DNA from 2 places in the Trichococcus sp. ES5 genome. Region 1 is predicted to be linked to the other one. Evidence: a T-box and tRNA genes for the amino acid it is inferred to sense, from the RefSeq annotation. Region 1 holds a T-box; the other holds one or more tRNA genes.
The links. The T-box of region 1 lies ahead of TES5_RS04165 (valine--tRNA ligase). A T-box ahead of a tRNA ligase gene usually reads a tRNA of that ligase, here a tRNA-Val.

Region 1 (16,295 bases):
CAATTAGAATCGTTCTCATTAAGGAGTTGTTTTTGGAAGATGGTGAAGAGGTGTTGAAGAAATTACTGCTTACTCTCGCATTGGCGGGAGTAATCGTGCTTTCCCTGAGTGTGGGAACGGCTGCGTTTTCGGTTGAACAGTTTCTGGTCGGGAGTAACACGGATCGTCTGATCCTATTGTCGTCAAGGCTACCGAGGACGGTTACGGTTCTCTTGGCAGGTGCGGGATTGTCTTTATCCGGGTTGATCATGCAATCCTTGACACAGAACCGTTTTGCTGCCCCTGATACAGTCGGAACGGTGGATGCAGCGAGAGTTGGGATGCTCTGCGGCATGATTCTCTTTCCGGGTTTATCGGTTGTGGGAAAGATGGCCCTCTCTTTCTTCTTTGCGGCAGCGGGAACCTTCCTTTTTTTGGTGGTGGTGAATCGCTTACCTTTCAAGAGCCAGATGACAATCCCTTTATTAGGGTTGATGTACGGAAATATTTTGGGAGGGATCGCCAATTTTTTTGCCTTCCGCTTCAACGTCACGCAAAATCTTTCGGCCTGGATGCAAGGAGATTTCTCATTGGTCATCAAAGGACAATACGAGGGGATGTATCTCATTTTCCTGTTATTTTTGGCACTTTATTTTTTTGCCGACCATTTTACGATTGCGCGTTTTGGGAAAGACGCGGCCAAAAATCTTGGTTTGCCTTTTGAAGCGGTCCTGTTCATCGGGACACTATTCGTATCCTTGACGGTTGCTGTCATCTTGAGTACGGTCGGAAATCTGCCGTTTTTGGGAGTCATCATCCCGAATCTTGTATCATTGCGCTTCGGCGACAACATCCGCAATACCCACGGCAAGGTTGCGCTTTTTGGAGCGGTTTTCCTGTTGCTGTGCGATATCTTTTCGCGCGCGGTTATCCCTCCATACGAAATACCGGTAGAAACGGTACTGGGTGTTTTCGGCGGTGGCCTGTTCTTGTGGCTGTTGCTGAAAGGAGGGCGGACTGCATGAAAAACGTGTTGAAAAATCGCATCATTATGAAGCGGCTGGCGGTGATGGCAGTGGCTGTGGCTTTGGTTTATTTTTTTTGGAACCAGGGTATCGGTAATTTATTCATTATGAAGTTGCGGAGCACGAAACTTTTGACATTTGCGGTCATCAGTATCAGTACTGCTTTTGCGACAGTCAGCTTTCAGACGATTGTGCACAGTAACTTTTTGACCCCTAGCATTCTAGGGGTCGAATCCTTCTACCGCCTTCTGCAGACAGTGTTGATGTTCTTCAGCTTCTCGTTGCTGGGCAGCCAATTGAATGCGGAATGGCAGTTCGTTTTCCTGGTATTCTTGATGTTGGGCAGTTATTTCTTGCTGTACCGGCTTTCGTGGAACCGGAAAAATTACGATATGCAAATCATTTTGATGATCGGGCTTGTCATGGGGACTTTTTTCAACAGTATCAGTTCCTTCATGCAGGTGCTGATGGATCCGAATGAGTACGACAAACTGCAGACGAAGCTGTATGCCAGTTTTCAGAACATCAATGATTCTGTACTTGTTTTGGCTGTTCCGATCGCCTTGTTTTCGATCATCAGTCTGTGGCGCAAGCGGAAGGTGTTGGAAGTTATGGGACTGGGTACACAAACGGCCAAAAATTTAGGGATCTCCGTCGAAAAGGAGACCAAGCTCACCTTCATGCATGTCATCCTGTTGATGACTGTCTCTGCAGCGCTCGTCGGGCCGATGATGTTTCTCGGTTTTGTGGCGGCGAATATCGCTTATCGTCTGTTCAGGACGTATTGCCTGAACTATCTGTTGCCTGGTGCGAGTTTGCTCAGTTTTGTGATGGTCGTGGCCGGACAATTTCTGGCAGAGGAAGTTTTCAAGTTGCAGACGAATTTAAGCATTCTGGTCGAACTGTTCGGGGGAATCTATTTCTTTTGGTTATTATGGAAGGAAAGGAGTAAGTTATGAAAATCAGTCATGTCAGCAAAGCCTATGAGGATGAAAAAGTATTGGATGATATCTCTTTGGCTATCGAGAGAGGTAAAATAACGGCTTTCATCGGTCCAAACGGGGCAGGCAAAAGTACGCTCCTTTCAGTCATCAGCCGTCTGTTGACAAAGGACGAAGGCATATTGACGATACACGGGAAAGAAATTGAGGCCTGGCAATCCGATGAACTGGCGAGGGAGCTTTCGATCCTGAAACAACAGAATGCTTATCAAGTGCGTATGACGGTCCGTGAACTAGTCTCGTTCGGCAGGTTCCCCTATACGAAGGGCAGGCTGAATGAAGAAGATCATGCTATGATCGACAAGGTTTTGGGCTATCTGAACCTGGTGGAATTCTCCAACCGCTATTTGGATACGTTGTCTGGGGGGCAACTCCAGCGGGCGGCCATCGCCATGATCTTGGTGCAGGATACCGAGTATATCTTATTGGATGAACCGCTGAACAATCTCGATTTGAAGCAGAGCATTGTGACGATGCAGACCATCCGGAATTTGGCGGATGAATTGGGTAAAACCATTCTGGTCGTCATCCACGACGTCAATTTCGCCTCCGTTTTTTCGGACAACATCATCGCCATGAAAAATGGGAAAGTCTTCCGGAGCGGCACGGTCGAGGAAGTGATCCGGACTCAAGTTCTGCAGGAATTATATGAAGTGCCATTGGAAGTCATCACGACTGCAGATGGAAAAAAACATTGCACGTATCAAGCAATTTAACATAGAGGAGAATGGAAAATGAAAAAATGGCAAAAGACAATCATCAGTTTGGCTTCAATCTTTACCTTGGCGGCTTGCGGCGCCCAAGAAGGGGCTGCCGATGCGGCAGACTCAACAACAGTGACTTCGAATGCGGAAACTGAAACGACAGTGACCATCGAGGATGCGCGTGGCTCCGTAGAAGTACCGAAAGATCCTGAAAATGTAGCTGTTTTGGATTTTGGCCATTTGGACACATTGATCGCCTTGGGCAAGCAAGATGCAGTCACAGGAACTGCGACAGACAACATGCCGGCTTATTTGGCGGATAAGGCAGATCAATTCGAGAATGTAGGGACACTTAAGGAACCGAATGTGGAAGCATTGGCGAATTTGGCGCCGGAGCTCATCATCATTTCCAACCGCTTGTTGGACTTCGCGGAACAGTTGGAGGAAATCGCCCCTGTAGTCGTGCTCAGCGTCGATTACACGGACTATTGGGGATCTGTGCAAAAAAACATCACAACTTTAGGAGTCATCTTTGACGAAGAGGAAGCCGCTGAAGAAGCCATTGTAACTTTGAATGAGGAGATTGAGTCCGTCAAAGCGAAGACAGCAGGAATCAGCGAGAAAACATTGACGTTACTCCTGAATGACGGCAGCATGTCCGCTTTCAGCACAGGCTCGCGTTTCGGCTTCATCTATGAGACACTGGGCTTCACTCCTGTCGATGCAGCGATTGAGGATTCCACACATGGGCAGTCCGTCGGGTACGAAGGGTTGTTGGAAATCAATCCGCAGATTTTGTTTGTCATCGACCGTACGGCAGCTCTTGGGACAGCCTCTGATGAAAATGCGGCGTTGTTGGAGAATGATTTCGTTTATCAAACGGATGCTTACAAAAACAATAAAATCATCAACCTGTCTTCCGACTTGTGGTATCTTTCAGGTGGTGGGATAGAATCAATCCATTTGATGATCGAAGAGATCGCAGTGGGCTACCAGTAAGCAAAAAATTGTCCAGCTTCTGATTTTTTCTCTATAATGATGGAAGCAAATCAGAAAGAGGTGCACAATTTGGCAGGTTATCATTTCGATAAGGCAGACTTCAACGTTTTTGATATTCAGGGACTCGATGAAAGGATGGCAGGCATCCGCGACCGGATCCAGCCCAAGTTCAGGCATTTTGCGGAAGCGGGTGCCCACCTCATCGTTTCGGAAGCGGGTCCCGAGTCGGTGCCTGTACATGTCGCCAAGCATCTGCGCCGCACAAAATATGCGCCCGAGAATACCTGGTGCGCCATCGGTGGGGATGCGAGGGGCTACAAGAAATATCCGCACTTCCAGATCGGTATTGCGAAGGAAGGGGTCAGCTTCTACCTTTGTCTGATCGACCAACCCGTCAAAGAGAAAGAAATGGCGGCCGCTTTATTGGAACGGATTCCGGAACTGGAAAGATTGCCGCGTGATTACGTCGTTTCGGTCGATCATACCGTGCCGGATGTGCTTCCGATTGAGGCAGTCAATTGGGAGTCTATCCTGATCCGGTTGCGGGATGTGAAGAAAGCTGAGCTGTTGATCGGCCGCAAGTTGGCGCCAACCGATCCGCGCTTAGCGACGGAAGCAAGTACGCTGGCAGTGTTGGAGGATACTTTCCGTGAACTGCTGCCGATCTACCAGGCCTGCATGGAACACTACCGCTAAACGTGTAACCCAATACAAACTAAACAGGACTGAACAGCGAGATTGATTGCTGTTCAGTCCTGTTTGGCTTGAAAAATATTTTGAGCATCCAAAACGTTGGCTAGCTTCACGGGTTAGCCCTTCGGAAAAAAGAATAAGGAACCTCTTGTCTCTGCGAGCCAAGACATACTGTTCGACTTGTCATGGTTCTTGCCATCTTTGATGGCTTAGAAACATGATACAACTGACCGGTACGGTCACGTTGATTCCTTTGTTTCGGAAGTCTCTCAGCAATTGCGCTCTGCGATGCTCATTTGCATGGAACTCTTGGGGATTCATCCCTTAGAGTCCCAGTACAAGGTGACTGTAGGGAACGTTGCGATGCCAGATTTCCTAAATTGTCATGACTCTTGCGATTTCAATCGCTTAGTCCTGTCATCAGGCCATCCAACTGGTCTCGTAGTGAGGCCCTCTGATGTCGCGCTGTGACATCAGAGTACTTGACCGATTAGGTCACAGTGTTTCCTTAAAGAAGGGCTGAACGAACCCGTTCCGCTTTTCCTGTACAAAAAAAACGGCAAATTGCTTTGCCGTTTCCTTGATGCCGCTCTCCGGGGAGATTAGCCTAATTTGTTGTAGTATTCTACTACGAATGACTCATCGATTTCAGCTGGCAATTCTTCGCGAACTGGCAGACGGTTCAATGAACCTTCCAATTTTTCTTCGTCGAAAGTAATGAAGTCAGGACGTCCGAACAAAGCTTCAGCAGCTGCTTTAACAACTACCAAGTTTTTGGATTTTTCACGCAAGCCGATTACTTGGCCAACAGCCACTTCGTATGAAGGGATATCGACACGTTTGCCATCGACAGTTACGTGACCGTGGTTAACTAATTGACGTGCTTGACGACGAGTAGAAGCCAAACCTAAACGGTAAACTACGTTATCCAAACGTTGTTCCAATAAGATCATGAAGTTAACACCTTGTTTACCTTCTTTGATTTTACCAGCTTTTTTGAATAAAGTTGCGAATTGGCGTTCGTTCATGCCGTACATGTGACGCAATTTTTGTTTTTCTTGCAATTGCATAGCATATTCAGATAATTTTTTACGGTTGTTAGGGCCGTGTTGACCTGGAACGTATGGACGACGCTCCAATTCTTTACCTGTTCCCAAAAGGGAGATGCCTAGACGACGAGCTTGTTTCCAACTTGGTCCTGTATAACGTGACATAATAAAATTCCTCCAATAAATGTTTGATTTTTGGAGTAAAATAAGAATGATAAGTCAGCAATGCGTGCAGGTCATCCTTCAATCTTCACCTTATGCAGCCGCAAGGGTACACAATTGAACCATCTACAGATGGCGATGAACTGTTGACGCGGGTGCTTCTTTCTCGCTGCATTATTTTACACAAAGGTTATTGTACCAAACAAAATCAGTAAATGCAATGAAAAAGTGATGATATTCATCGTTTGCACAGCGGTGGACCACTTGGGGTATTCCAAACGAAGGAATTAAGTTTCCAGATTATTTTCTGGTTTATGATTGGTTCTTTCTATGTTATACTAAAAAATGAGATATATTGGGCGTTTTCAATTTTAAATCAAATAAACGAAATTGTCGGAATAGGTGGAGGATTTATTGATGGAGTTTATATATTGGTTAGTAGCGATAATATTGTTAGTATTGGTCGGGTATGGTGCGATCATGTATTTGACAAGACAACAAGCGAATCGGATCAAAGCAATCGATGAGAAGAAACAAAAAGCGATGGCCATACCGGTGGCCGACAATCTGTTCACGTTGAAAAACATGAATTTGACAGGGCAAACGAAGCGCACCTATGAGAGTTGGCAAGCCACGTGGCAGACCATTACGCGTTTTCAGTATCCTGAAATTGAGGCGGCGCTGGTCAGTGCCGAACAGTACATTCAACGCATGAATTTCATTAAGGCGAAGCAAGCCATCTCGCAAGCGGATCAATTGATCGACGAAACGAAGAACAGCGTCGAAAAAGTGAACAAGGCTCTCGAAAAGCTATTGGAAAGTGCGCAAGAAAACCGCAAAGAGTTGGAAGAAATCCAGGAACGATACAATAAAATCCGCAAGCAATTACTGGCGCACAGCTTTACATTCGGTCCGGCAATCGAAACGTTAGAGAAGAACCTGAATTACATGGAGTTGGATTTCACGAAATTCAATTCATTGACGAACGAGGGCGACCATATGGAAGCCAAAGAGATCTTGTCGCGTATCGAGCAAGATTTGTTGGTGATGGAAGAAGTTGTCGAAAAGATCCCTGAATTGAACGAAAAAATCAAGACCGAGTACGAAGAACAAGTGAGTGATCTGAAAGACGGCTACCAACGCCTGTTGGATGAAAAATACATTTTCGAAGGTGTAGATGTCTCAGCTGAGATAGCTGCGGTTGAAAAAGAAATCCAAGAAGCGAAAGATTCCATCGGCCTTGCCGATATCAATGAAGCAGGCAAGAAGATGGACAAGGTAGAACGCGACATCGAAGCAGTCTATGCTATCATGGAAAAAGAAATGGAAGCCAAAGAATTTGTAGGTCGTCACACTGCGAACCTGCAAAAGAAAATGGATCATGTGCTGCAGAGCAACCGTTACGTGTTGCTTGAAATCGATCGCGTCTCACAGAATTATTTCTTGAACAAAAATGAGCTAGGCCGAGCGCAAGAGTTTGAAGAGCAGTTACTGAAAGAAAATGAAGCCTTGCGTTATTACGACAAGATGATGAAGGAACACGAAATTTCTTACTCGGTTGTCCGCGAGTATTATGAAAAAATCAGTCAACGTCTTTCCGAAATCGATAAAGAACAATCTGAGTTGGTCAGCAACCTCAGTGATTTGCGCAATCGCGAAAAGGAAATCAAGGACAGCATCGATCTCTACGAATTGGATATGCGCAATATGAAGCGCACAATCGAAAAATACCATCTGCCCGGTTTACCGAAAATTTATTTGGATCTTTTCTTCTCAGTCACGGATCGCATCGAAGATTTGGCTTCCAAGTTGAACCGCGTGAAGATTGACATGGACGAAATCGATGCGATTTCGAAGATGTGCGAAGAGGATATTGAAATGTTGGATAACCAAACCCAAGTAATTGTGGACAATGCGATGCTGACTGAATATATGATCCAGTACGCAAACCGTTTCCGTCATTCACATGTGGAAATTGAAAATGCCATCAACAAAGCTTTAGTGCTTTTCCACCGCGAATATGACTATGAAGGTGCGTTGGAAGCCATACGAATTCCTTTGAACCGTATAGAAGCAGGGGCTGCCCGCAAGGTCGAAGAATCCTATCAGGAAGAAAAAAATCGCCGTTACTATTAAATACAGAATCAATAAGACGCAGGGGTCGGGACATTGTCTCGGCTCCTTTTTGGACACTCTTTTATGAGAGGGGAATAAAATTAAACCGTAAGCTTTTAATGGTCAGACATTTTCTATATAATGGATAGGATGTCCCGCTAAGGGTGCAAAGTTATTAAGGAAGTGTAGATATAGATGATTTATTTTGACAACAGTGCAACAACGAAAATGTATCCAGAGGTTTTGGATACGTACCGAAAGGTCAATGAACAATTTTTTGGCAATCCTTCCAGTTTGCACAGAATAGGTAATGAGGCAGATGCGTTGCTCCAACAATCGCGCAAACAAATTGCGCAATTGCTGGCTGTACAGCCGGATGAGATTTTCTTCACGAGCGGCGGTACAGAGAGCGATAACTGGGCAATCAAAGGTACTGCAATGGAAAAGTTCCACGCCGGGAAACACATGATCGCTTCTTCTGTCGAACATCCTGCCGTCTCAAAATCGCTGGAACAGTTGGGGAAATTGGGATTTGAAATTACTTATCTGCCTGTCGATACTGACGGAATCATATCCGTTGAGGAGCTTGGGAAAGCGATAAGAAAAGATACGATCCTGGTGAGTGTCATGGCAATCAATAATGAGGTCGGCAGCATCCAGCCAATCGAGGCTATCGGAGAACTGTTGGAAAATTATCCTTGGGTTCATTTCCACGTAGATGCCGTGCAGGCTGTGGGTGAATGCGTGCCGCTGATCCAACATCCTCGTGTGGATCTCTTATCGCTTTCAGCACACAAATTCCATGGCCCTAAAGGTGTCGGTATCCTTTATAAGAAACATGGTAAACGGATTGCACCGTTGTTGACTGGAGGCGGGCAAGAAGCTGGTATGCGCAGCACGACAGAGAATGTCGGCGGCGTTGCGGCAATGGCGAAAGCTTTGCGCATGACGCTCGAAAATGGTGCTTCAAGCCGCGAGCAGGAACAGTTGGTCCGGGGTAAGTTGTTAGCTGCCCTTTCGGAATATGAAGATGTCCGAATCTTTTCGCCCGAAGATGGCGCCGGGCATATCCTCTGCTTTGCCATGAAAGGCGTCAGGGGAGAAGTGATGGTCCATGCTTTTGAAAGCCAGGACATCTTCATCTCAACGACAAGCGCCTGCTCAAGCAGAAAGAAAGGCACACCCTATACGCTGGGGTCGATGGGCGTACCGCTTTCCTGGAGCCAGTGCGCAGTCCGGATAAGCCTTTCCGGCGAGAATACGCAAGCGGAAGCAGATGCCTTCATCGAACATTTTCGGACGCTGCATCAACAGTTCCAAAAGATACAATAGAATAATAACTGACAGATTGGAAGAGAATATAAATGGAAACGCACATTCAAATACGCTTTGGTGAATTATCGACCAAAGGGAAAAACAAAAAACGTTTTGTCCAGCAGTTGGCGCAAAATGTCAGGATGGTCACAAAGGATTATCCGCAGATCAGAATCAAACCCGAGCACGATTTTATGTTACTGGAACTGAATGGAGCTGCAGAGGCTGACATTCTCGAGCGCTTGCAGCATGTGTTCGGTATTCAAAACTTTTCGCCCGTTTATCTTGTTTCGCACGATCTGAATGAAGTGAAACGGGTTTTGGTGGAGTTGCTTGGTAAAATGGAGACGGCGGGAAAAACGTTCAAAATAGCTACGCGCCGTTCCGACCATTCCTACGAGCATGACACTACTTTTATGAATGCCGAGCTGGGCGCTACTGTGTTGGCTGCTTTTCCGGCCATTTCTGTCAAGATGAAACAACCGGATATTCTTGTACGTGTAGACATCAAAACTAGCGGCATCATGCTCAGCACGCAGACATACAAAGGGGCTGGCGGGTTGCCTGTCGGTTCCAGCGGCAAAGGCATGCTGATGCTTTCCGGAGGCATCGACTCACCGGTTGCCGGTTATCTTACTATGAAGCGCGGTGTGAAGATCGAGGCTATTCATTTTCATAGTCCGCCGTACACAAGTCCACAAGCATTACAGAAAGCAAAAGATCTGGCTGCCAAATTGACTAAATTCGGTGGTGAAATCCAGTTCATCGAAGTGCCGTTCACTGAAATCCAAGAAGAAATCAAAGAGAAGGTGCCGGCGGATTATTTGATGACGATCACACGCCGGATGATGCTGCGGATCACCGATGCCATCAGAGCCGAACGCAAAGGATTGGCCATCTTTAATGGAGAATCTTTGGCTCAAGTCGCTTCTCAGACGCTGGAAAGTATGATTGCCATCAATGATGTCACAACGACGCCGATCATTCGTCCTGTCGCTACGATGGACAAATTGGAAATCATCGCATTAGCGCAAAGAATCGATACCTTTGATTTGTCTGTGCAACCGTTCGAAGACTGCTGCACTATTTTTGCACCACCAGCGCCAAAAACGAAACCACACTTGGATAAAGCCAGACGTTTTGAAGCGTTGCTTGATGTGGAACCACTCGTTATGCGCGCGGTTGAAGGGATTGTAGTATCTAGCATAACGGGTCGGGAAGACACTTCCAGCCAAGATGAGGCGCTCTTTTCGGATTTGCTTTAATCTATTTTGCAAGTGCGTATCCTTACCATAAATCGCCACTTATCTGTATAATGAAGATATTATCGATCAAGGGGGAATGTTTTCATGCAAGTAACATTAAAGGGTGAAATTGTTGAAGTTTTAGGAACACAGCCAGTTGTCGGGGAGAAGGCGCCGGCTTTTTCGTTGTACAATACGGAAGACGAAAAGGTAGCTTTGGATGATCTGCGCGGATCGGTAGTCTTGATCAGCGTATTCCCGGACATCAACACGAGCGTTTGCGATAAACAAACACGTAAGTTCAACGAGACGGCAGCGGACATCGAAGGTTTGACTTTGTTGTCGGTTTCCAGAAATACAAAAGAAGAATTGGTCAACTGGTGTTCAGCAAACGGCATCGATATGCAGATGCTGCATGATGATGCAGGCGAATTCGGCGAGTCCTATGGCCTTAAAATTCCAAAAATGGGCAACAAGTTGGCCCGCAGCGTATTCGTCATCGACAAGGAAGGCGTCCTTTCCTATATGGAGATCGTCCCTGAAATCGCGACGGAGCCGGATGAGGAAGCAGCATTGGCAGCTGCCAAAAAATTACTTTAATCGCATTGAGATTTCAATGAAAAGGTGCTAAACTAGTGAAGTATAAACAAAGCGTCGATCAAGAAGAGTAGCTTACCCGGAACCATACAAGAGAGAAAAGCGATTGGTGAAAGCTTTTTTGGGGAAGGAAAGTGAAGTAGCTTGTGAGCAAGTTGTGTGAAGGTCTGTGGACTGGGTAGCGCAGCTCGGAGTATTCTCCGTTATCAAAAAGAGAGACAGGGATCCGTTTCCTGTAATTTAGGTGGTACCGCGATTCATATCGTCCTGCATATTCGTATGCAGGGCGTTTTTTTTCGCAATAAATCAATGTAAAGAGAGAGGAAGTGGCTGAATGTCTAAAGCAGACGCAATGCCGACAAAGTATCAACCCCAGCAAGTAGAATCTGGGAAATATCAACAATGGGTGGAAGCGGGGCTTTTCAAGCCTAGCGGAGACAAGAGCAAAAAACCGTATTCGATCGTGATTCCGCCTCCGAACGTAACCGGCAGGCTGCACTTGGGCCATGCTTGGGATGTGACGCTGCAGGATATGCTGATCCGCCAAAAACGCATGCAAGGGTTCGATACGTTATGGTTGCCGGGTATGGACCACGCCGGCATAGCCACTCAAGCCAAAGTGGAAGCGAAACTGGCCGAGGACGGGCTTACCCGTTATGACCTTGGTCGTGAAGCCTTTGTCGACAAGGTTTGGGAATGGAAAGAGGATTATGCAAGCGTCATCCGCGAGCAATGGGGAAAAATGGGGATCTCCGTTGATTATGACCGGGAGCGTTTCACGTTGGATGATGGTTTGTCCGATGCAGTCCGTAAAGTCTTCGTCGGCTTGTACGAAAAAGGTTTGATCTACCGCGGCGCATACATCATCAACTGGGATCCAAAGGCAAAAACGGCCTTATCAGATATTGAAGTTATCCATAAGGACGTCCAAGGCGCCTTCTATCACTTCCGCTATCCGATGACAGATGGTTCGGGATACTTGGAGCTGGCTACTACCCGTCCGGAAACGATGCTTGGAGATACTGCCGTAGCGGTTCATCCGGAAGATGAAAGATATCAGCAGTTCATCGGCAAGACCGTGACTTTGCCGCTCGTGAATCGGGAAATCCCTGTCATTGCGGATGATTATGTCGAAATGGACTTCGGGACCGGTGTCGTAAAAATAACACCGGCTCATGACCCGAACGACTTTGAAGTCGGTTTGCGTCATGACTTGCCGCAAGTGAATGTCATGAACGATGACGCGACGATGAACGAAGCAGCCGGAAAATATGCAGGTATGGACCGTTTCGCAGCGCGCAAAGCGATCGTAAAAGATATGGAAGAACTGGGCTATTTGGTCAAAATTGAAGAAATGACCCACAGTGTCGGACATTCTGAACGCACAAACGTTGTTGTGGAACCGCGCATCTCGACGCAATGGTTCGTCAAAATGCAACCATTGGCTGAGCGTGCGGTCGAAAATCAATCCGCAGAAGAAAAAGTTTCCTTCTATCCTGAACGATTTGAGAATACTTTCCTGACTTGGATGGGCAACGTCCATGACTGGGTCATCTCCCGTCAATTATGGTGGGGACATCAAATCCCGGCTTGGTATCATAAAGAAACCGGCGAAATGTACGTAGGCATGGAAGCCCCGAGCGACAGCGAAAACTGGACGCAGGATGAGGATGTTCTGGATACATGGTTCAGTTCAGCACTTTGGCCGTTCTCGACGATGGGCTGGCCGGATGAAGATGCGGAAGATTTCAAACGTTATTTCCCTACCAGTACGTTGGTTACCGGCTATGACATCATCTTCTTCTGGGTAAGCCGGATGATCTTCCAGAGTCTGGAGTTCACCGAAAAACGTCCGTTTGAGAATGTACTGATCCATGGTCTGATCCGTGACGAGCAAGGCCGCAAGATGAGCAAATCGCTCGGAAACGGGATCGACCCGATGGATGTGGTCGAAAAATATGGGGCGGATGCTTTGCGTTGGTTCTTGGCGAACGGTTCCGCACCTGGTCAGGATGTCCGCTTCAGCTATGAGAAGATGGATGCCTCCTGGAATTTCATCAACAAAATCTGGAATGCCAGCCGTTACGTGCTTCTTAACTTGGAAGACCTGACATTCGACGCTATCGACATTTCAGGGGAAAAGACGATAGCCGATAAATGGATCCTTTCCAGCCTGAACAAGACCATCACTAAAGTGACGGACCTGTTCGAGAAATTTGAGTTCGGTGAAGCCGGTCGCTTGTTGTACCGTTTCATCTGGGACGATTACTGCGACTGGTATATAGAAATGTCCAAAGAAGTCCTGCAAGGGGAAAATGAAGCTGCTAAAAAGACAACCCGCAGCATCTTAGCTTATGTTTTGGACAACGTCTTGCGCTTGTTGCATCCGGTTATGCCTTTCGTCACCGAAGAAATCTGGCAGAACGTACCGCATCAAGGTGATTCCATCGTGACGGCAGCCTATCCGGTAGCGGATGCAAGCCATATCGATGAAGCGGCTGAAGAAGCGATGGAGAAACTGATCGAATTGATCCGTGGCGTCCGCAATGTCCGCGCTGAAATGAACACACCGTTGTCCAAAAAAGTTCCGATGCAGTTGAAAGTGAATGACGAGGCGACCGAAGGGATTTTCCGCGCCAATGAATCGTACATCTTCCGCTTCTGCAATCCGGATACACTGGAAATCGGCCAGCACATCCAAGCGGCCAGCGACGCTGTCACCGCAGTTTTCTCAGGCGGAGAGGTATACATGCCGCTTGCCGGTCTTATCAAATTGGAAGATGAGATTTCCCGTCTCGAAAAGGAAGCGGAGAAATTGACCAAAGAAGTCGACCGTGTGGAAAGCAAATTGAATAACGAAAAATTTGTCAGCAAAGCCCCTCAGGCTGTAATCGACGGGGAAAAACAAAAAGGGACCGAATACCGCGAAAAACTGGCGGCCGTTGAAGAACGCATCGCTGCCCTAAAAGAACAGCTAGCTTAATAAGAGAATCGAATTGAACAGGAAGAACCCTATTAGCAAGTTCCTTTGTAGATAGGGTTCTTCTTAAACAGAAATGGAGTGAAGAGGTAGATGTTTGCAACTTATGAAGAAGCGATGGAATGGATCCATACCCGCAAAGGCATGGGGCCTAAGCCCGGAATAGTCCGGATGAAATGGTTGATGGAAAAACTGGATCACCCGGAACGTAAATTCAGATCCATCCATATTGCCGGAACAAACGGAAAAGGATCGAATGTTGCTTACTTAAGAAGCCTGTTCATGGCGGCCGGCTATACGGTGGGCACCTTCACCTCGCCGCATATCGTCAGTTTCAATGAAAGGATCAGCGTGAATGGGGCGAATATCCCGGATGAAGACGTATTGGAGCAAGCGAACATCCTTTACGCACTCTATGAGGAAATCGGCCGCACGGATATGGGTCCACTGACGGAATTCGAAGTAGTGACAGCCATGATGTTTTCCTATTTTGGGACACATCCTTGTGATGTCGTATTGTTGGAAGTCGGTCTGGGCGGTTTGTACGACAGCACGAATGTTGCCGAGCCGGATTTTTCGCTCATCACGACGATAGGCAAAGACCACAGCAATATCCTCGGGGATACCATTGCGGAGATCGCCTACCAGAAAGCCGGAATAATCAAGCAAGGGACACCTGTCGTCATCGGAAGATTGCCTGAAGAGGCTTTTGCGGTGATGCGTGACACTGCGGAAAAAAAAGCTGCGCCCTTGCATGCATTCGGCCCGGATTTCAGTGTTTCCAATTGGCATGAGGGTTCCGATTATCATGAGGTCTTTGACTTTGCCTCTCAGTTGGGCGCTTTTGAAAAACTGGAAATAACCTTGATGGGTGGCCATCAAGTCGATAATGCAGCCACTGCGCTACAAACTTTCTTACTGTTCTGCAAAAAATACGCTTTGAGTTACTCGGAGACGACGATCAAATCCGGTTTGCTGGGGACAGCTTGGCCGGTCCGGATGGAGATCATTTCGCAAAAACCGTTCATCATGCTGGATGGTGCCCACAATATCCCGGCTATGGCAGTGCTGACTGAAGCGATCAAAAAGAAGTTTTCGGATAAAAATATCACCATCCTCTTGGCGGCTTTGGCGGATAAGGATCTGGAGGAAATGGGCCAGTTGATCAAATCAATTCCCGCGAGTAAGCTGCACGTGACCACTTTTGATTTCCCGAGGGCTGCATCAGTCAAAGAACTGTGTGAGCGGGTAGGTGTACCGGAAGCTGGAGCCTACGAAGATTGGCGATTTGCGATTGATGATCTGAAGGCGAAGCAAGCTGAAGCAGGTATGCTATTGATTACCGGTTCGCTGTATTTTCTTTCCGAAGTAAGACATTATTTATTAAAGGATAAGGAGTTTGGAGATGCGTAAAAAAGCAGTTATTTTTGATATGGATGGATTGATGTTCGATACGGAAACATTGGGATATCAGGCACAAGGCGAACTGGCTGAAGAGATGGCTTTGCCGATAGCGTTCGACTTCGATTATTATCTGAAACAAGTAGGGCGATCCGATAAAGATGTGATGCCTGAATTGGCTTCCGACTTTGGTGATGCGGAACTGGCGGAACGATTTTTGAAGAGAATGAAGGAGAGGCAGACGGGCATCGCCTCTGAAAAGGGGCTTCCGATCAAAAAAGGCCTATACGATCTGTTGGCCTTTCTGAAGGAGGAAGGCGTAATATGCGTCGTTGCTTCCAGCAGCCGGAGGAAAGAAGTCAGTTTCTACCTCGAATTGGCTGATATTTCACAGTATTTCCGCTACCAAGTGTGCGGGGATGAAGTATCCTTCGCCAAACCGAATCCGGAAATTTTCCTGAGCGCCTGGAAACCCCTTGGCATTCCGAAAGAGGACTGTCTGATCCTGGAAGATTCGCTTAATGGCATCCGTGCTGCCTACGATGCGGGCATTGAAGTGATCATGGTTCCGGATCTGATCGTTCCCGATGACGAAGCCAAAGCAAAAACAATTGCCATTTTGCCCGACCTGCATGCGGTCATGGATTGGCTGAAAGAGAAATAACCTGTTAGGCTCCTTCCTGCGTACCTATTGAGTAGACGGAAGGAAAGGGGTAAAACAGGATGGTGCAAGAAACAAATCTGCTGATGGAGGTTCCAAAAGCCTCGCGACCGCGCGAAAGATTGGATCAATTCGGAGAAAAAGCCTTGGCGACGCATGAATTATTGGCTATCGTTCTGCGGACAGGGCCCAGGGACAGCAACGTCATGCAGCTGGCGTTGCGGGTGCTGAATGAGTTCGAGGATCTGCATTCCTTGAAGATGGCCTCGCTTGAAGAATTGACTGCTATTCATGGAATCGGCCGAACCAAAGCGATCGAAATCAAGGCCTGTGTTGAATTGGGGGTGCGTGTAGCCAATGCCACGCAACTG
Region 2 (16,295 bases), on a different contig from region 1:
GTCGGATTCAATATCGGCGCAGCCTTTTCCCCTTACGGTATCGTTCTGGTGGAGCGCCTGTTCCGGCTGACTTCAGAACGGGGAATTTTTTTCCTGGAAGGGGCACTGCTGCTGGGAGGCGGTATCCTCGGTGGCGGCTATCATTTTCTGGCGAAGCATGCTGAATCCAGTGCGGAGGAAGTGTGAGCAGCTCGGTTTCGGCGCAACATTGATCTCAATGGAGCGCTGAAACAGGGTCCTTGCTGGTCCTGCTTAGCGAATTGTGTTATTTTGGATATGTGAACGCATTCATTTTGAGAAAAACAAAAAAACTAAGACTGCATGAAAAAGCTAGACAACTTTAAGGAGGAAAAGAAAATGGCAACACACAAACAAGCCGTTCCACCACCTACCGTATTTTTTGGAGAAGAAGCCTTTCAACCGATCGACCACACGGAGGTCCGCTGGCTGGGCAGCGGCGGGATGTTCGTGAACACCCGCGGCACCTGCATCATGATGGATCCGATGCTGAAGGACTTCGATATGCCGCTTCTGATCGACATGCCGATTGCGCCTGAAAACATCCCGCATCTGGATGCTGTGCTGATTACGCACTGCGACAATGACCATTACAGCGTGCCGTCACTGCACGCAATGGAGCATGTCTCCAAAGCATTCCACGGGCCGCATTATGTGGCCGAACTGATGCAGGCGGAAGGATTTCCAGCAAGCGGACATACTATCGGCGACAGTTTCGAAATCGGACCGGCCAAAATAACGCTGACACCGGCGGACCATGCCTGGCAGAATGAAAAAGCCAAATACAATTACCGAGTATTCCGGTTGGAGGATTACTGCGGCTTTTGGATCGAGACACCGGATGGAATCATCTGGGCACCGGGCGATTCCCGGTTGATGAAGGAGCACTTGGAAATGCCGCAGCCGGATGCGATTCTCTTCGACTTTTCCGACAACGAGTGGCATATCGGATTGGAAGGGGCCATCCAAATGGCGAACACCTATCCTGAAGCACATCTGATTCTTTGCCATTGGGGCACGGTGGATGCGCCGGATCTGAACGTGTTCAACGCCGACCCGCAATCCTTGTACGACCGGGTGGTTAATCCGGAAAGGATCCATGCTTACGCACCGGGGCAGCCATTCAGCCTGAAAAAATCCTAAATGATGGGAGATTCGCGGATGAAACGATTATATTTGGTCCGTCACGGCGAGACTTTGTTCAATACCCAAGGAAAGATTCAGGGCTGGAGCGACTCGCCTTTGACGGAACGGGGCATCAAACAGGCTCAGGCCGTGCGGGATTATTTCGGATCGGAAGGCATCCGCTTCGATCATGCCTACAGTTCCACATCGGAAAGGGCCAGCGATACGCTGGAATTGATCACCGGCATGCCCTATGCACGTTTGAAAGGATTGAAGGAAGTCAATTATGGCTTCTTCGAAGGGGAGCGGGAGATGCTCAAACCGAAAGAGCCGCAGGAAATCGTGTCTTTCTTTGTGCCATTCGGAGGGGAAAATACGAATGATGTGGCGGAGCGGATGAGAAAAACGTTGACCGACGTGATGGAGAAGAATGACCATACGAATGTTTTGGCGGTTTCGCACAGTGGGGCCTGCTACAACTTTTTGAAGCTTTGGCAAGACCCGGCGGAGGAGTTGGCGAAAGGTTTCCCGAACGGGAGCATCTTCGTTTACGAATACAAACAGAAGGTATTCCGATTGGAGGAAGTCGTCAGGCCGGTTTTATAGCGCAATAAGACTGTACGTTTAAGAGGAACGGAGGAAGAAAGATGGAATATGTGAAATTCGGCAACACAGGAATGGATGTATCACGGATCTGTTTGGGCTGCATGAGCTTCGGGGATCCGGATACCTGGCTGCACAAATGGGCGCTGAAGGAAGAGGAAAGCAGACCGATCATCAAACGTGCTTTAGAATTGGGCATCAATTTCTTTGATACAGCCAATGTCTACTCGCTGGGAAGAAGCGAAGAAATCCTCGGACGCGCCATCAAAGACTTTGCCAAGCGGGATGAAGTGGTCATCGCGACGAAGGTTCACGGTAAGATGCACGAGGGTCCGAATGGCTCCGGGTTGTCCCGTAAGTCCATCCTGAGCGAAATCGACAACAGCCTGAAGCGCTTGGATATGGATTATGTGGACCTCTACATCATCCACCGTTGGGACTACAATACACCGATTGAGGAAACGATGGAAGCTCTGCACGATGTGGTGAAATCCGGAAAGGCCCGTTACATAGGAGCTTCCGCGATGTATGCCTGGCAGTTCCAAAAGGCCCTGCACGTAGCAGAAAAGAACGGTTGGACGCGCTTCGTATCGATGCAGAACCATCTGAACCTGCTTTACCGTGAAGAGGAGCGGGAAATGCTGCCGCTTTGCCGGGAAGAAAAAATCGCCGTGACCCCATACAGTCCGATGGCTTCAGGTCGTTTGACGCGCGACTGGTCGGAGACGTCCAAACGGATGGAAACGGACAATGTGGCGCGTTCGAAATACGACGCCACTGCCGATAAGGACCGGGTCATCGTCGAACGATTGGCCCAGATAGCCGCCGATAGAGGCGTTTCCCGTGTCGAAATCGCCTTGGCTTGGCTCCTGCAGAAGGAACCGGTCGTAGCTCCCATCATCGGGGCGACAAAGCTGGAGCACTTAGATAAACCGGTGGATGCCGTCTCTGTAAAGCTGACCGCTGACGAAGTCGCATTCCTGGAAGAACCGTATGTTCCGCATTTGATTGTCGGGCACAGCTGAGGCATTCAGACAGGCCAAAAAATCATTCTTGAGACTGATTCATTTACTTAAGATAAGTAGTATACTTTGTTCACGATAACTAGTCATAGCCCGCTCACAAGCTAGGTGCGAAGAATGGTTGTCCAAATCAATCAGCAAAGGAAAATGCAAAATGAAAGTAAAAAAGAAAATCAGTCTGACACCGTTCAGTAAAGTCAAGTCACTTATCCTTTCCCTGTTCGATTCCAAAGTCGAAGGCAAGAAAAAATGGCTGGTGTTGGGGATCATTCTTTATATCATCAGTCCAATCGACATTATCCCGGATTTTATCCCGATGGCCGGTTATGCGGATGATGTGCTGTTGCCGATCCTGTTTTTGGTCGCTGAAAAATTATTGAGCGACGGAGCGATTGAAGAACACGAACGCCCAATCAAAGAAGCCAAAAAAATATAATGCCTGGATTTTCCGGCCCCGTTCCTCGCCTAAATGGCAAAGGAGCGGGGCTTTTTCGCTGTTGGGACCTTGAGCACCCGGTTGGACGTGGCTGCTGCATTCCTTTAGAATGATCTTATGGATTCAATATAAGCTATTCTGAAGGCGAGGAAAACAATAGATGAATGAAATGATCGCGCGCATCCTGGCGCATCGCACGGTAAGGGATTTTGAAGAACGGCCTTTGAGCCCGGAACAGATAGAAACGATCGTCCGTAGTGCCCAAGCTGCATCCACCTCAAGTTTTGTGCAGGCCTATTCCATCATCGGAGTCACGGATCGCGACAAAAAACACGCATTGTCGAAAATCGCGCGTAACCAACATTTTGTTGCCGAGAATGGCCATTTCTTTGTATTTTGCGCCGATCTTCATCGCCACGATGTGATCGGAAAGATGGAAGGGAAGGATGTTGCAGACTCGCTTGAGAGCACCGAGAAATTCATGGTCAGCGTGGTAGATGCATCCCTGGCTGCCCAGAATGCAGCTTTGGCGGCTGAAGCGATGGGGCTCGGGATCTGTTACGTAGGCGGCTTGCGGAATGACCTCGAAAAAGTCAGCGAACTCCTGAAGATTCCCGATAAAGTGATCCCGCTCTTCGGACTGGCGGTCGGTTATCCGGCCAGCGTCAATGATCAGAAACCGCGCCTGCCTTTCGAACATGTTTATCATGAAAATGAGTATCAACAGAATGATGCACTCTATAGAGCGCAACTGGAGCAGTACAACGAAGAAATCCAAGCGTACTATCAGGCGCGGACCGAAGGCGAACGCTGCGACACGTGGACCGGACAGATGGCAGAGATGCTCTCCCATCCGCAACGCATGTACATGCATGACTTCGTTGAAAAGCAAGGGATGAACAAGCACTGATTCCAGAAATAGTTTCACTTGCATCGAACGGATATTCGTGTTATAGTTACATTTCAACGTCCAAGAACATATGCATCTTATATGTATGGAACCATGGCTTTTCTCTATTCTGCAGCGGATGCTGCAGGCAAACGGAACCAAAAATAAGCGAAGTTAAATTTATTATGTAGCGCCACACTGTGGTGCCCGCAACATGAATTTCCAAGATTTAGATTTGATAGTGAAAAAGCCGCGATTCCTGTACAGGAATACCTTTTTCTTTCTTATGATAATAAGTAGAGACACAAAAGGTACTCGATTGAGTGCCTTTTTGATTTCTCTGAATACAGAAAAAAAGGATATATGAGGAGGTTGAAAGATAGTAGCGTACGCATATGGTTACGCTAAAGAAGGAGCAAGAAATATATGAAGAACATCGTCTATACGAATTCGCAGAACGTGACTATTGAAATATCATGGGAAGCGTATTACAAAGAGATCGACATGCGCAAACAAGAGCGTTTGAAGAAAAAACAAGCGCAAACAAGCGGCAAATAAGGTCTAAGCGGCTCTCTATGAACGGAGAACTGTAAATAAAAAGCTCGGAATCCCTGGCTCACAGTTGTGGAGGCAGCGGCTTCCGGGCTTTTTTGTTGTTTCCGTTTCAAGGAGCGGGTGGTCCTGCATCCCAAAGTTTCGTTCGGCGAATCAAATTGTCGAATGCTACAAAATTATTCAACAATTTGCCCCCAATAGAGAGCTGATTTGTCGAATGTTCAAAAACATTCGACAATTTGGGCATAGCGAAAGGCAAGATTGACGAATACAGGTACTTTATTCGTCAATACGGGCATCTGGCCGGTGCTATCTGCAATAACCAAATAAAATTGCACGCTTCACCCACTCTATACCAATCCGATACCATTAAAGAATCGGACAACCCGAGGACTATTACCAAAAAGTAAGGCTCTGTCTCATCCCGAGACAGAGCCTTACTTTTCAATTCATTATCTTCCAGCGATATTCATCTTTTTCAAAATTGCCGACAGCGGCAAGGAAATGGCGATTCCGACCGCGTTCTGGACGAGGTTGCCGGGAATCGAAGCGAACGGGGTGATGGCATTGCCGTACAGGATCCATTCGCACAGATAATAACCGACCAGCATGATGGGAACCGAAAGCAGCGTGGCTAAAAGATTCACAGCAAAGCTGTTCCCTTGACGATCTTTCGACCAGGCCAATTTACCGACCAGATAGCCTTGCAAGCCGCGGGTTACTAATGTGAAGGGAGCCCACAGAACCCATCCGGCCATAAGGTCGAAGATGGCCATGCCGACCGCTCCGGCGATAGCGCCTTTTTTCGGCCCGAACAGGATGGATGCGAGGAAGAGCATCGCAGTGCCGAGGTGGATCAGTCCGCCGTTTGCCGTGATAGGCAATTTGATGTTCAGGAAGACCGTCGCTACGAATACGAGCGCAATCAGGATTGCCGTCAAAACCAAATCATACGTGCGTGTGTTTGAATAACCTTGTGCTTTTTGCATAGTGAAGCCTCCTAATTATTTTCTTTGTAAATGTCGATGAAAAGTTGGGCCAAATCCCCGTTTCCGGCGAAGCCGAGATCGCGCAGACCGTTGTCGATGATGGACAAAACATAGATAAGTTTGTCGATGAAGGCATTTTCGCCCATATGTCCGATGCGCAAGATCACATCTGCGTATTGTGCCAATGAAGTTGCGACCAACAGATTGTAGTTTTCGCTGAGGTGGTCCTGCAGGCGCAAGGCGCCGATTTCTTCCGGTATCCTGATGGCAGTGACTGTATTGGAACGGTCGGAATCCAGGAACAACTCCAATCCATACGCTTGGGCGGATCCGCGTACTGCGGAAGCAATCCTGTCATGGCGTGCAAAAACGGTCTCGATGCCTTCCTCCAGGATGTTGTCCAAAGCGGCATCAAGCGCTGCGACATCGCCAGCAGAAGTCGTGTAGGGCAAGTATTCTTTTTCCGCGTAGCCTTTGAAGACCTGTAGATTGGCATAAAAGGAAGCGATAGGCGTTTTGCGGTTGTCCATCGCTTTTTGCGCGTCTGCGCTGACTGAGACAATCGCCAGTCCGACCGGGGCCGAAATGGCTTTTTGGGTCCCGCCGCAACAGATATCGATTTTATTTTCGTCGACGTTAATCGGCTCGCCAACCATGCCGGCGACGGAATCGACCACCGTCAGGATGCCGTATTTCTTCAACAATGGACAAAGCTCGGCGACGTTGTTCAGTACCGATGTCGGCGTGTCGCAATGGACCAGGGTAGCATATTTGAAGTCGGAATCCTTCTCCAGATAGGCGCGTACCGCTTCAGCAGGGATGCCGCTGCGATGGTCGAAACTCAGGACGACCGGTACGCCGCCATAGATGCTGACGAAATCCTTGAAGCCTTCGCCGTAGATGCCGTTGTCCAGTACGAGCACGCGGTCGCCAGGTTCCGTCAGGCTTGCGCAAGCGGCCTCAAGAGCCAGGATCCCTTCACCAGCAAGTAACAGGACCTCATTTGTGGTGCCCATGACTTTGCCCATTTTTTGGCTGACCTCACGGTAATAGCGGACGAATGTTTTGTCAAAGTCGCTGTTGCTGGTTCTTTTTGCGCGGGCCAAACGTACATTTTCGCGTACCTCAGTCGGACCCGGGGCGTAATTCGGTTTGTATCTCATCAGGAAGTCCTCCTTCTCGTTTCGTATATTGCTGATAATTTTAGCAAATGCAAAGGACTATGGGACCGTCCAATCCGAGAGAAAGTGAACGGTCCAATTTTCCCAAAAATGGCTTCTCGCATGCGTTTTGCAAATGTTAACGTATCCAATTTCGGATTGCGTAAGTTTTTCCGCAAATCTCTTCCTTTTTTTCGGGGATTAGCGGACGTCAGGAAGCCTATACTGTGGAAAAGGACAGGCACACAGGCCAGGCTTGTCGATCAGCTCACAGCAAACGCTGTGAAACCAAGTACAGTGAGGAGCACTCCGATGCAAGACATCAGCGAGATTCAAAAAGACCTATCATCCTATACATTGAAAAATTTTGCGATATTCGCAATGTTCTTCGATCATATTTTTGCGGTATTTGTGCCGCAGGACAGTCTTGAAGGTGTTGCGCTGCGCGTAGTAGGGCGGATTGCTGCACCAATCATGTGCTATATGATTGCGGAAGGCTATCATTACACATCCAATCTGAAGAAATATATGGTACGGCTACTGTTGTTCGCCGCCGTCTCGCATTTTCCGTATGTCTGGTATTTCGGTCTCCCGTGGTGGCAGGCAACGAGCGTCATCTGGGGATTGGCGCTAGGATTGATCGCATTGGCGGCGGCCAAAAGGGAGGACTGGTCGCTTCCGCTTAAGGCAACAGTCGTTTTGGCATGCTGTCTGTTGGCGGTCCCGGCTGATTGGAACTACGTAGCGGTCTTGTGGATCCTGTTTTTTGGATTGTTCAGGGGACAAACCGAAAAGCAGCTGCTGAGCTTTGCAATCATAGGGATTCTGTTCCACATCATCCCTTCCATCAGCGAAATCGGCTGGACGCAATCCTACCAAGTCGGCATTTTTCTGGCGGTACCGCTGTTGCTGTTCTACAAAGGCCGTCAAGGCAAGAAATCCAATGTGATGAAGTGGGGCTTCTATGCTTTCTATCCATTCCATCTGTTGCTGTTGGAACTAGTGAAAATAATCGTATCCGCGTAATGGAGGGCTGAATATACATATGTTAATAAGACAAATTTGGCGCCGCGTTTTCATCGGCATCCTGACAGGGATGGTGCTGTCCGCTTGCTCCGGCTCGAATGAACAAACGGAAACGAATGAGTCTAAGACCGCTTCGTCTAGTTCGACTGCCGAAGCGGGAACTTCCGAAGAAGCAGCGGTGGTCCGGCCGGAAGAGTCAGAGCCATTGCTGTATGAAGGTGATCTGGAACTTCCGGTCAACGGGGCGACCGGCTATGCTTCGGTCCGGATGGATCTGAAAGCGGCTGCTGATGCAGGATCCGAAACGATTTCGGCACTGGAGGCGGGAACCGCTTTTGAAGTGGTGGAGGAAGTGGGCGATTGGTGGTATGTCCAGACCGAAACAGAATCAGGCTGGGTGCAACACCTTTATTGCTTCATCAACCTTCCGGACGTGATCCCTTCCATCATCTACGACAATACCAACACGTACGCATCCAAGTTCGTTTCTTCCGGAAAAGCGATCCCTGGCATAACCGGAGTGGCGCTTTATGACGGGAAAGCATACAATATGCGTCTGGGTAAGGTATCCGATATCGTGCCGGTGCTTTACAGCATGTCAAAGAAAATTTATTTAGCACAACAAGCTGCCTTGGCGGAGGGAAACACCTTGGTCATCTATGAGGGGTATCGTCCTTATTCCGCCCAGAAGATGACGGTGGATGCTTTGACGAATCTGGCTGCATCCGATCCGGAAGTGATGGCTGGAATCAATACCCATCCTTGGGACACCAACTGGTTTATTGCGACAAGCGTCTCAAATCATCAGATGGGCTATGCCATCGATGTCACTCTGGCGAAAATAACGGAACAACAGGAAATCGTCATCGGCGACTATGCTGCGACCGCCATAACGGGCTACACGGAATACACGATGCCGACAACCATCCATGAATTGAGTATGGCTTCGGCTACATTCACTGGACCGGTCAAATCCAGTTCCCCGACCGCCTGGCTCCAAGCCACCTTGGCAGATACGATGAATGAGGCGGCGATTCTCCTGCAGCGCTATTGCACCGATGCCGGACTGACCCCTTTGGCTTCGGAATGGTGGCATTTCAATGATCTGGACGCGCGCTTCGCTACCGAAGACAACAGCAGCAAAGGCGAGTACTTATTGGATGCAACGATGAGCGAGGCACCGGAAGCGGCTGAATGACGAGTAGACAAGGCTCAAAATGGACATAAAAAGAGGCACAATCGAATTTCTCGATCGTGCCTCTTTCCTATTTTGTACTGAAGCTTGATGGTCCCTACTGGGATTGAACCAGCGACCCCTACCATGTCAAGGTAGTGCTCTCCCGCTGAGCTAAGGAACCGTTAAACAGATGAATCACCTGCTCGTATATCTGATTATAACATATTTGCGCGAGAAGTGAAGAGGTAAATTAAAAAAAATGTGGAGCGAATAAGGCATGCATTCCACATGACAACAAGGTATACTGGAAAAGGATAATTTTACAGGAAAATTTGGAGGTTTAATATGGACAACAATGATATATTGATCCGCTTGCGCTATGCGCTGGATATCAAGGATGCGGATATGGTGGAAGTGTTCCGATTGGGTGGACTCGAAGTGACGAAGGAAACCGTACAGCAGATGCTCAAAAATCCAAAGAAGGATGACGCAACTGATGCTGCGGGCGCAACTGCACCTTCAAGCGATGATCAACTGGCTTGCGATAATGCGACACTGGAATCTTTCCTGAACGGACTCATCACTTCCCAACGCGGCAAACCGCAAGTGAAGCCCGGCGAACCGGAACCAAAGCCGGAATTTGTGCTGAACAACGGAAACGTCAACAATTTGCTGCTGAAGAAAGTCAAAATCGCGCTGACTTTGACAAACGAAGATATGCTGGAAATCCTGGAATCGGCAGGCGTCACCGTTTCGAAAAGCGAACTGAGCGCGGTCTTGCGCAAAGAAGGGCACCGCAACTACAAGCCTTGCGGCGATCGTTATGCGCGTAATTTCCTGAAAGGACTGGCGTTGCGTTACCGCGGATAGGCTTTATTTTACCCAGCCAAACCGTTTTTTGGCGAGTTATTCCGGTTCCGCAGAATCCTGCATTAAAAACAAAAAAACATGATTCTCCGCAAAAAAATGGGGGGAATCATGTTTTTCTCTTATTTCGAATACAGCAGAAAAGCTTTCGGCACCGGTGCGCTGAAGCGGACGAGCTCACCGGTCGCAGGATGGATGAAAGCGAGTGTGGTAGCGTGCAGCCCCAAACGCTTCATCGGATTGCTATGGGCACCGTATTTCTTATCTCCGGCAACCGGATGGCCCAAGGATTCCATGTGGACGCGGATCTGATTCTTGCGTCCGGTCTCCAGCTCCACTTCCAAGAGCGAATATTCCTTGTTTGCGCGGATCTTGCGGTAATGGGTCACGGCATGCTGGCCGCCGTTGTCTTTCGGACTGGAATGGACCTTCATGGCTTTGCTCTCGGTCAGCCACGAGGAAATCGTGCCTGCATCCTTCTTGATTTCGCCCTCGACCAGAGCGGTATAGATGCGTTCTTTGACGATTTCTTTCCAATTATTTTGCAGCTTTTCTTTCAGCTCTTCGGATTTTGCGAACAGCATGACGCCGGAGGTATCCCGGTCCAGGCGATGCACGACGAATATCCGGTTTGCTTTGTTGTCTTCTTTGACGTATTGGCTTAATTGGCGGTAAGCGGTTGGTTCTTTAGGATCGTCGGTTGCCATCGATAACAGGCCGGCATCCTTATTGATCACAATGATGGCTTCATCCTCAAACAGGATCTTGAGGCCTGACAGGGACGTTTTTTTGAGGGCTTCCTTGTTTGCCAAAATGCCGACAGTCTGCCCGGGTTCCAAGGGATGGTTGTGCTTGGTGATGGTCTTCCCGTCGACCGTCACTTGTCCGCGGGTAAGTATTGATTTGACTGAGTTGCGGCTTTGCTTGCTGAGGATCTGCAGCAAGAAGGGCAACAATTCGCTCGGTTCGGTCACAGGGTATTGGGTAACCCCTTTGGTGGACGGGCTTTTTTGGGGTTCTGTCGCCTTGACCTGACGATTGCGTTTATTGTTATTTGTATTCTTTTGGTTTGTTTTTTTCATCTGATTTCGCTCCTGACTCTGTTCGCCGCCTGAGTATCGCGGTCGTCTCTCTTCTGAAGTATAACAGAAAACTGAGCATCCATCCCGCCTAATCAGGACAAAAATGCAGCAAGTGGCATATAATTGAAACAAAAGGATATCAAAAGGAAGCGAGGGAGCAGTCATGGAATACATAAGCATCAGCGGTGCCAAGGAAGGCAATCTGAGGAACATCAGCGTGGACTTGCCGCGGAACAAATGGATCGTCCTCACAGGGGTATCCGGTTCCGGGAAAACGACGTTGGCGATGGATGTGCTCTATCAGGAATGCCAGCGCCAATATCTGGAGGCGATCGGCTACCAAGGGATCCGTAAACCGAACATCGATGCGATCCGCAATGTGTCCCCCGCCATCCAAATCCAGCAGCAAGCCTACAATAAAAATCCGCGTTCGACTGTGGGAACGGTCACGGACATCTATACCGATCTGCGGATGCTGTTCGAGAAGTTGAGCACGAGGGACTGCCCGGCTTGCGGGAAGGAATTCAGTTCGGCCGACTGCCGGGAGGAAACCGAAAAGACCGCCGATGACTTCAAGGTGTTCCAGTATTGCCCGCACTGCGATCAGCGGATGGAGAAGCTGACCCGCACGCATTTTTCCTACAATACTCGAGAAGGCGCCTGCGCTACCTGCCAAGGATTGGGAGAGGTAATGAAAGTTGCTGAAGAGAAGGTGCTCCATGAAGAGTTGTCGCCTGAGGAGGGCGCGATCGTTTTTTGGGAAAAACGCTACCGGGAGTATCAACTGGAGTCGCTGGTTGCCGCTAGTGTCCATTACGGGATTCCGCTGAAAACAAATATGCCTGTGAAGGAATTTACGTCGGCGCAGCGTTCACTGTTGCTTCAAGGGGCCGAAAGTGAAGCAGTGCGTCGGTTGTTCCCGGATCTGCCGGTGCCCCGAACGGTTGCCGAAGGCCGCTATGAAGGGGTATTGCCGAACCTTTGGCGCAGAATGGCGGATCAAAAAGGGAGTTCCAAACTCCGGGAAACCTATTTTGAATCGGTCATCTGCCCGGAATGCCACGGCGAACGACTGAACGAGCTGAGCAGGAGCGTGACCGTGAAGGGGATGCGCTTGCCTGGATTGTCCGCGTCATCATTGACCGGTCTCGTGGATTGGATCCGCGAACTTGATGCAAATCTGACGCATTCGGAACAACTGTTGGCGGGCGTCTATGTGGCGGATCTGAAGACTAAGCTGAAACGGATCCTGAAGTTGGGATTGGGCTATCTGTCGCTCGACAGGCAAACCATGACACTTTCAGGAGGGGAAGCACAACGGTTGAGGTTGGCGGCTGTCCTCGATTCGGATCTGACGGGTGTCGTCTACATCCTCGATGAACCGACAATCAGTCTGCATCCAAAAGATACGGAAGGGCTCCTGACTGTCTTGCGGACGCTGAGGGATAAAGGCAATACGGTTCTCATCATCGAACATGACACAGCTGTCATGGCGGCAGCGGATTATCTGATTGATATCGGTCCGGGAGCCGGGAAATATGGGGGCGAAGTCATCGGGTCGGGAACGCTGAAGCAACTGAAGAGTCAAGCGACATCCGTCACCGGTGCCTATCTGAATAGCACCCCGGAACCGCGCGGAATTTTCCGCAAAGGATCCGGTGATGGCATCGAAGTGAGCCAAGCGAACAAGCATAACCTCCACAATCTGACAGTCCGTTTCCCTATCGGCTGTCTCATCTGTGTCACCGGTGTATCGGGGTCCGGGAAATCGACGCTCGTCTTCGATGTGCTGGCGAAGGGGGATACGGACCAATCACAGAATTCGAATCAGGTGAAAGGGACCAGCTCCTTTGACCGGATTGTGATTGTGGAACAGGCTCCGCTCACCCGGATGAAGCGTTCGAATGTCGCGACATATTCGGATGCTTATACGGAAATCCGGAAAATCTTCAGCCGGCAGCAGACTGCCATCGAAAAAGGAATGACCGCCAATCACTTTTCCTTCAATGTGAAAGGAGGACGCTGCGAGCATTGCGAAGGATTGGGGGTTGTCACAAATAACCTGTTGTTTTTTGAAGATCAGGAAGTCCCTTGCCCCGTCTGTTCGGGCAGACGCTTCAAGGATGAAGTGCTGTCCGTGACTTACCGCGGCCATTCGATCACAGGAGTGCTTGGCTTGTCGGTTGAGGAAGGCGCGGAACTGTTTGCGGATTCGCCCAAAATCAGTGCCATCCTTGAACTGCTGCAGGAGGTTGGCCTCGGCTACCTCGAGCTCGGCCAGACGACAACGACTTTATCCGGCGGCGAAGCGCAACGGCTCAAATTGGCAGTGGAACTCCTCGCAAATCGGGGGAAAAAGAATCTCTATCTGATCGATGAACCGACTACTGGTCTGCACCCGCTCGATGTCGAAAAATTCCTGAAATTATTGGATCGGATGGTCGGTTCCGGCAGCACGGTGGTCGTTGTGGAACACAATCAACAGATCATCGGAGCGGCTGATTGGATCATCGACCTTGGTCCGGGAGGCGGGGATGCCGGCGGTAGGATCATTGCGGAAGGAACGCCATCCGACATCCGGAAAGACAAAAATTCGGTGACGGGAAAATTCATTTAAGGCCGACCAAGTGAAAAAGATTGACAGACACCGGAAAAATCGCTATCTTATTAGAAAGAGATTAGAAGGATAGGGGAGGCAAAACCATGCAAAAGATGATGTGTTGTATGTGCGGATGTAAGAAACATGCAGGAATATTCTTATCATCGTTTGATCTCCACAACCGGGCGTTTTTACCGGCTCTGTAGAGGGGATCATGGGGCAGATTGTGCATCCGTATCCAAGTGAAGCGCTGAAATGATGATGAATACTCGTGCATGTGTGTTTTGTTGACGCGCATGCACTTTTTTTGTGGAAACGATGGGAACCCATCGGAAATTAGGGCCAAGGAGGCAAAAATATGAACTTGCAACAATTGCGATATGTCATAACAGTGGCGAAATACGGCACTTTTAGGGAAGCTGCAAGGCAATTATATATGGCGCAGTCCAGTCTGTCGTCAAGCATCAAGGATCTGGAGGAAGAATATGGCATCCAGATCTTCGAGCGTTCCAAAAAAGGCATCGAAATTACCAAAGAAGGGGCTATGCTTTTGGAGTTCGCCGATCAGATCGTAGCCCAAGCGGATCAGCTGGATTACCGCTATCTGTCTGCAACCGAAAACAGAAGACTCTTTTCCGTTTCGAGTCAGCACTATGATTTTGCTTCGGAAGGCTTTGCCCGACTGGTTTCGGAAAAGAAGGAAGAATCATTGAATTTCCGCTTCCTGGAGACGAGCACTTCGAAAGTGATGGAAGATGTGCGCGATGCCGTCAGTGAAGTTGGCTTCATCTATCTGAATGATTTTAACGGGAAAGTCATCAAGCAGTATCTTGAATCCTTCGATTTGAAGTTCGATCCGCTGATTGCGTTCCAACCGCATGTGTTCCTCAGCGAATCACACCCGTTGGCGAAGCAAGCGAAGATATCCCAAGAAGATCTCCACGCTTATCCTGTCATTTCTTTTGATCAAAGCAAAAACAGCACCTTGCAGTTGATGGAAGAATCGATCCAAGTCGATCAAAATGCTCAGCGAATCAGTGCCAGTGACCGCGCGACCGTATTGAATCTGTTGTCCGTGACGAATGGCTACTTGGTCGGATCCGGTCTTCTGAAATCGAATACGCAGGACCATATCGTCGTGGTGCCGATGGATGTCGATCAAAAAAATACCATAGGCTTCATTTATTCGAAAGTGCGTCCGCTCAGCAAAATATCCAAGCGCTACATGGAAATCGTAAGGGAACTTTTGGAGGGAGATCAACGCATCGAACTGACGGATCATGTAGACTGAAATATCAGTATCGCGTGTTGTCCGATACTATGTGGATATCGGACAACGAGTAGAGCATTAGCGTTCGGATTGTCCGATACTATACGGATATCGGACAACGAAGCACAAATCCCAAGCCGCAAAAACATAGCAGCCAACCCCAAACAAACAGGAGGCTATCCCGCAAGCGGGATAACCTCCTGTTTGTTCATTCCGAGAACAAGGTGTCGATTTCCACCCGCAGTACCCGGTCGATGCTTGGGTTGCCATGGTCGCGGTAAGGGTAAGCACCTGATTCGAAGAGGATGTAGAGCTGCTTCCCATCCACGGCAATCTGTTCCAGATAGGACGGCATCGTGATTTCGGTGCTGGCGTTCTTGTCGGTGAAATTTTCGTTTTCCTTCAAGCGATCGAAAGAAAGCAGCGTCGAATCTTTCTTTCTGCCGGCAGAGCGCGACAGCATAAGCTTTTCTTGATAAAAAGCCAGTCCTTGGATCTCTTTGCCGATCTTGTCGACATCGTCGGGATAAGCCTCTTCTGTACTTTTTCCTGTATCAAGCGCATGGACTTCCTTTCCGTCCTCATCTTCTGTTGTGGAAATGAGGTAGCGGTGCATGACACTCGTCTCTTCGTCATCGAAATGCGCCACGTAGAGGTCATCACCGTGTACCGTGATCGTTGAAGCGCGTTTGATGTCAGGCAGTTCGATGCTGTCCGTATAGGTAATCGGTTCAGCGGAATCCGCGAAGTCATAGGCTTCAATATCCTTCAAAGACAGCGTGATGACCTGCGCGGTGTCGCCTTTTTCCGAGGTGACCCAGAGCAGCTCATGGTTGTTGTCGTAGGCGAGGCCGCCTGCATGCGGAATGCCGTCCAAGACGATTTCCTTGATGAAGGAACCGCTCTTCTTTTCCAGCACATAGATGACGGAATTGTGTTCTTTGGTTTGGCAATAAGCCGATATGAACAGGTAATCTTTGTTGACAGCCAAACCTTGCGGCGTCATAGTAGTGCAGATTTCTTCCTCTCCGTGTTCATGATGGAGCGTCAAAGTGGCATCCATTCCCGGGATGATGAAAATGTTGTCTTCCGGATCGATGCCATCCTCTTCAAAAGCCGCTCGGTACAGTTCGGGATAGTCGGACAATCCCTCCTTTAGTTCATCCAGTGAACCGAGGCTGGCTTCCGTGTTCGTTTCTTCGGCAAAAGTCAACCGTTCGATTTTTCCGTTCTTAGTCAGGAAGGCAAGCGTGACCACCCCTATCATGATGATGCCGATCAGTGCGAGCTTAAATTTTTCCATTTTCCTTGCCATATGATCACTTCCTAAACTATATATTTCGACGAATTTGTTATTGTATTCATTTTACTATAGGAGTTTATCAGTAACCAACGAAAAGCTTCCGACACAAAGACACGCAAGGTGGGACTGGTCTCACGAAAGTATTTGTTGATGTGGTAAAATCATGTTAGAGAA

Region 2: it has a tRNA-Val gene. The T-box ahead of TES5_RS04165 (valine--tRNA ligase) is inferred to sense a tRNA for this amino acid. The anticodon was not compared.

Annotation. Positions count from the first base shown of each region.
Region 1 is NZ_FJND01000003.1:121,788-138,082, forward strand. It holds gene TES5_RS04115 (ABC transporter permease) at 33-1,004, shown strand; gene TES5_RS04120 (iron chelate uptake ABC transporter family permease subunit) at 1,001-1,963, shown strand; gene TES5_RS04125 (iron ABC transporter ATP-binding protein) at 1,960-2,721, shown strand; gene TES5_RS04130 (siderophore ABC transporter substrate-binding protein) at 2,740-3,708, shown strand; gene TES5_RS04135 (DUF1054 family protein) at 3,778-4,404, shown strand; gene rpsD (30S ribosomal protein S4) at 5,004-5,615, opposite strand; gene TES5_RS04145 (septation ring formation regulator EzrA) at 6,030-7,748, shown strand; gene TES5_RS04150 (cysteine desulfurase family protein) at 7,923-9,059, shown strand; gene thiI (tRNA uracil 4-sulfurtransferase ThiI) at 9,092-10,306, shown strand; gene tpx (thiol peroxidase) at 10,391-10,885, shown strand; T-box leader at 10,931-11,155, shown strand; gene TES5_RS04165 (valine--tRNA ligase) at 11,217-13,865, shown strand; gene TES5_RS04170 (bifunctional folylpolyglutamate synthase/dihydrofolate synthase) at 13,956-15,275, shown strand; gene TES5_RS04175 (HAD family hydrolase) at 15,268-15,927, shown strand; gene radC (RadC family protein) at 15,987-16,295, shown strand, end outside.
Region 2 is NZ_FJND01000014.1:37,432-53,726, reverse strand. It holds gene TES5_RS10820 (MFS transporter) at 1-186, shown strand, start outside; gene TES5_RS10815 (MBL fold metallo-hydrolase) at 358-1,161, shown strand; gene TES5_RS10810 (histidine phosphatase family protein) at 1,180-1,749, shown strand; gene TES5_RS10805 (aldo/keto reductase) at 1,791-2,771, shown strand; gene TES5_RS10800 (DUF1232 domain-containing protein) at 2,923-3,204, shown strand; gene nfsA (oxygen-insensitive NADPH nitroreductase) at 3,365-4,114, shown strand; gene TES5_RS15695 (hypothetical protein) at 4,520-4,651, shown strand; gene TES5_RS10790 (ECF transporter S component) at 5,101-5,637, opposite strand; gene TES5_RS10785 (pyridoxal-phosphate-dependent aminotransferase family protein) at 5,649-6,800, opposite strand; gene TES5_RS10780 (TraX family protein) at 7,110-7,823, shown strand; gene TES5_RS10775 (SH3 domain-containing protein) at 7,843-9,021, shown strand; tRNA gene TES5_RS10770 (tRNA-Val) at 9,110-9,181, opposite strand; gene TES5_RS10765 (YehS family protein) at 9,346-9,870, shown strand; gene TES5_RS10760 (RluA family pseudouridine synthase) at 9,990-10,949, opposite strand; gene TES5_RS10755 (ATP-binding cassette domain-containing protein) at 11,113-13,566, shown strand; gene TES5_RS10750 (LysR family transcriptional regulator) at 13,907-14,839, shown strand; gene TES5_RS10745 (YncE family protein) at 15,027-16,133, opposite strand.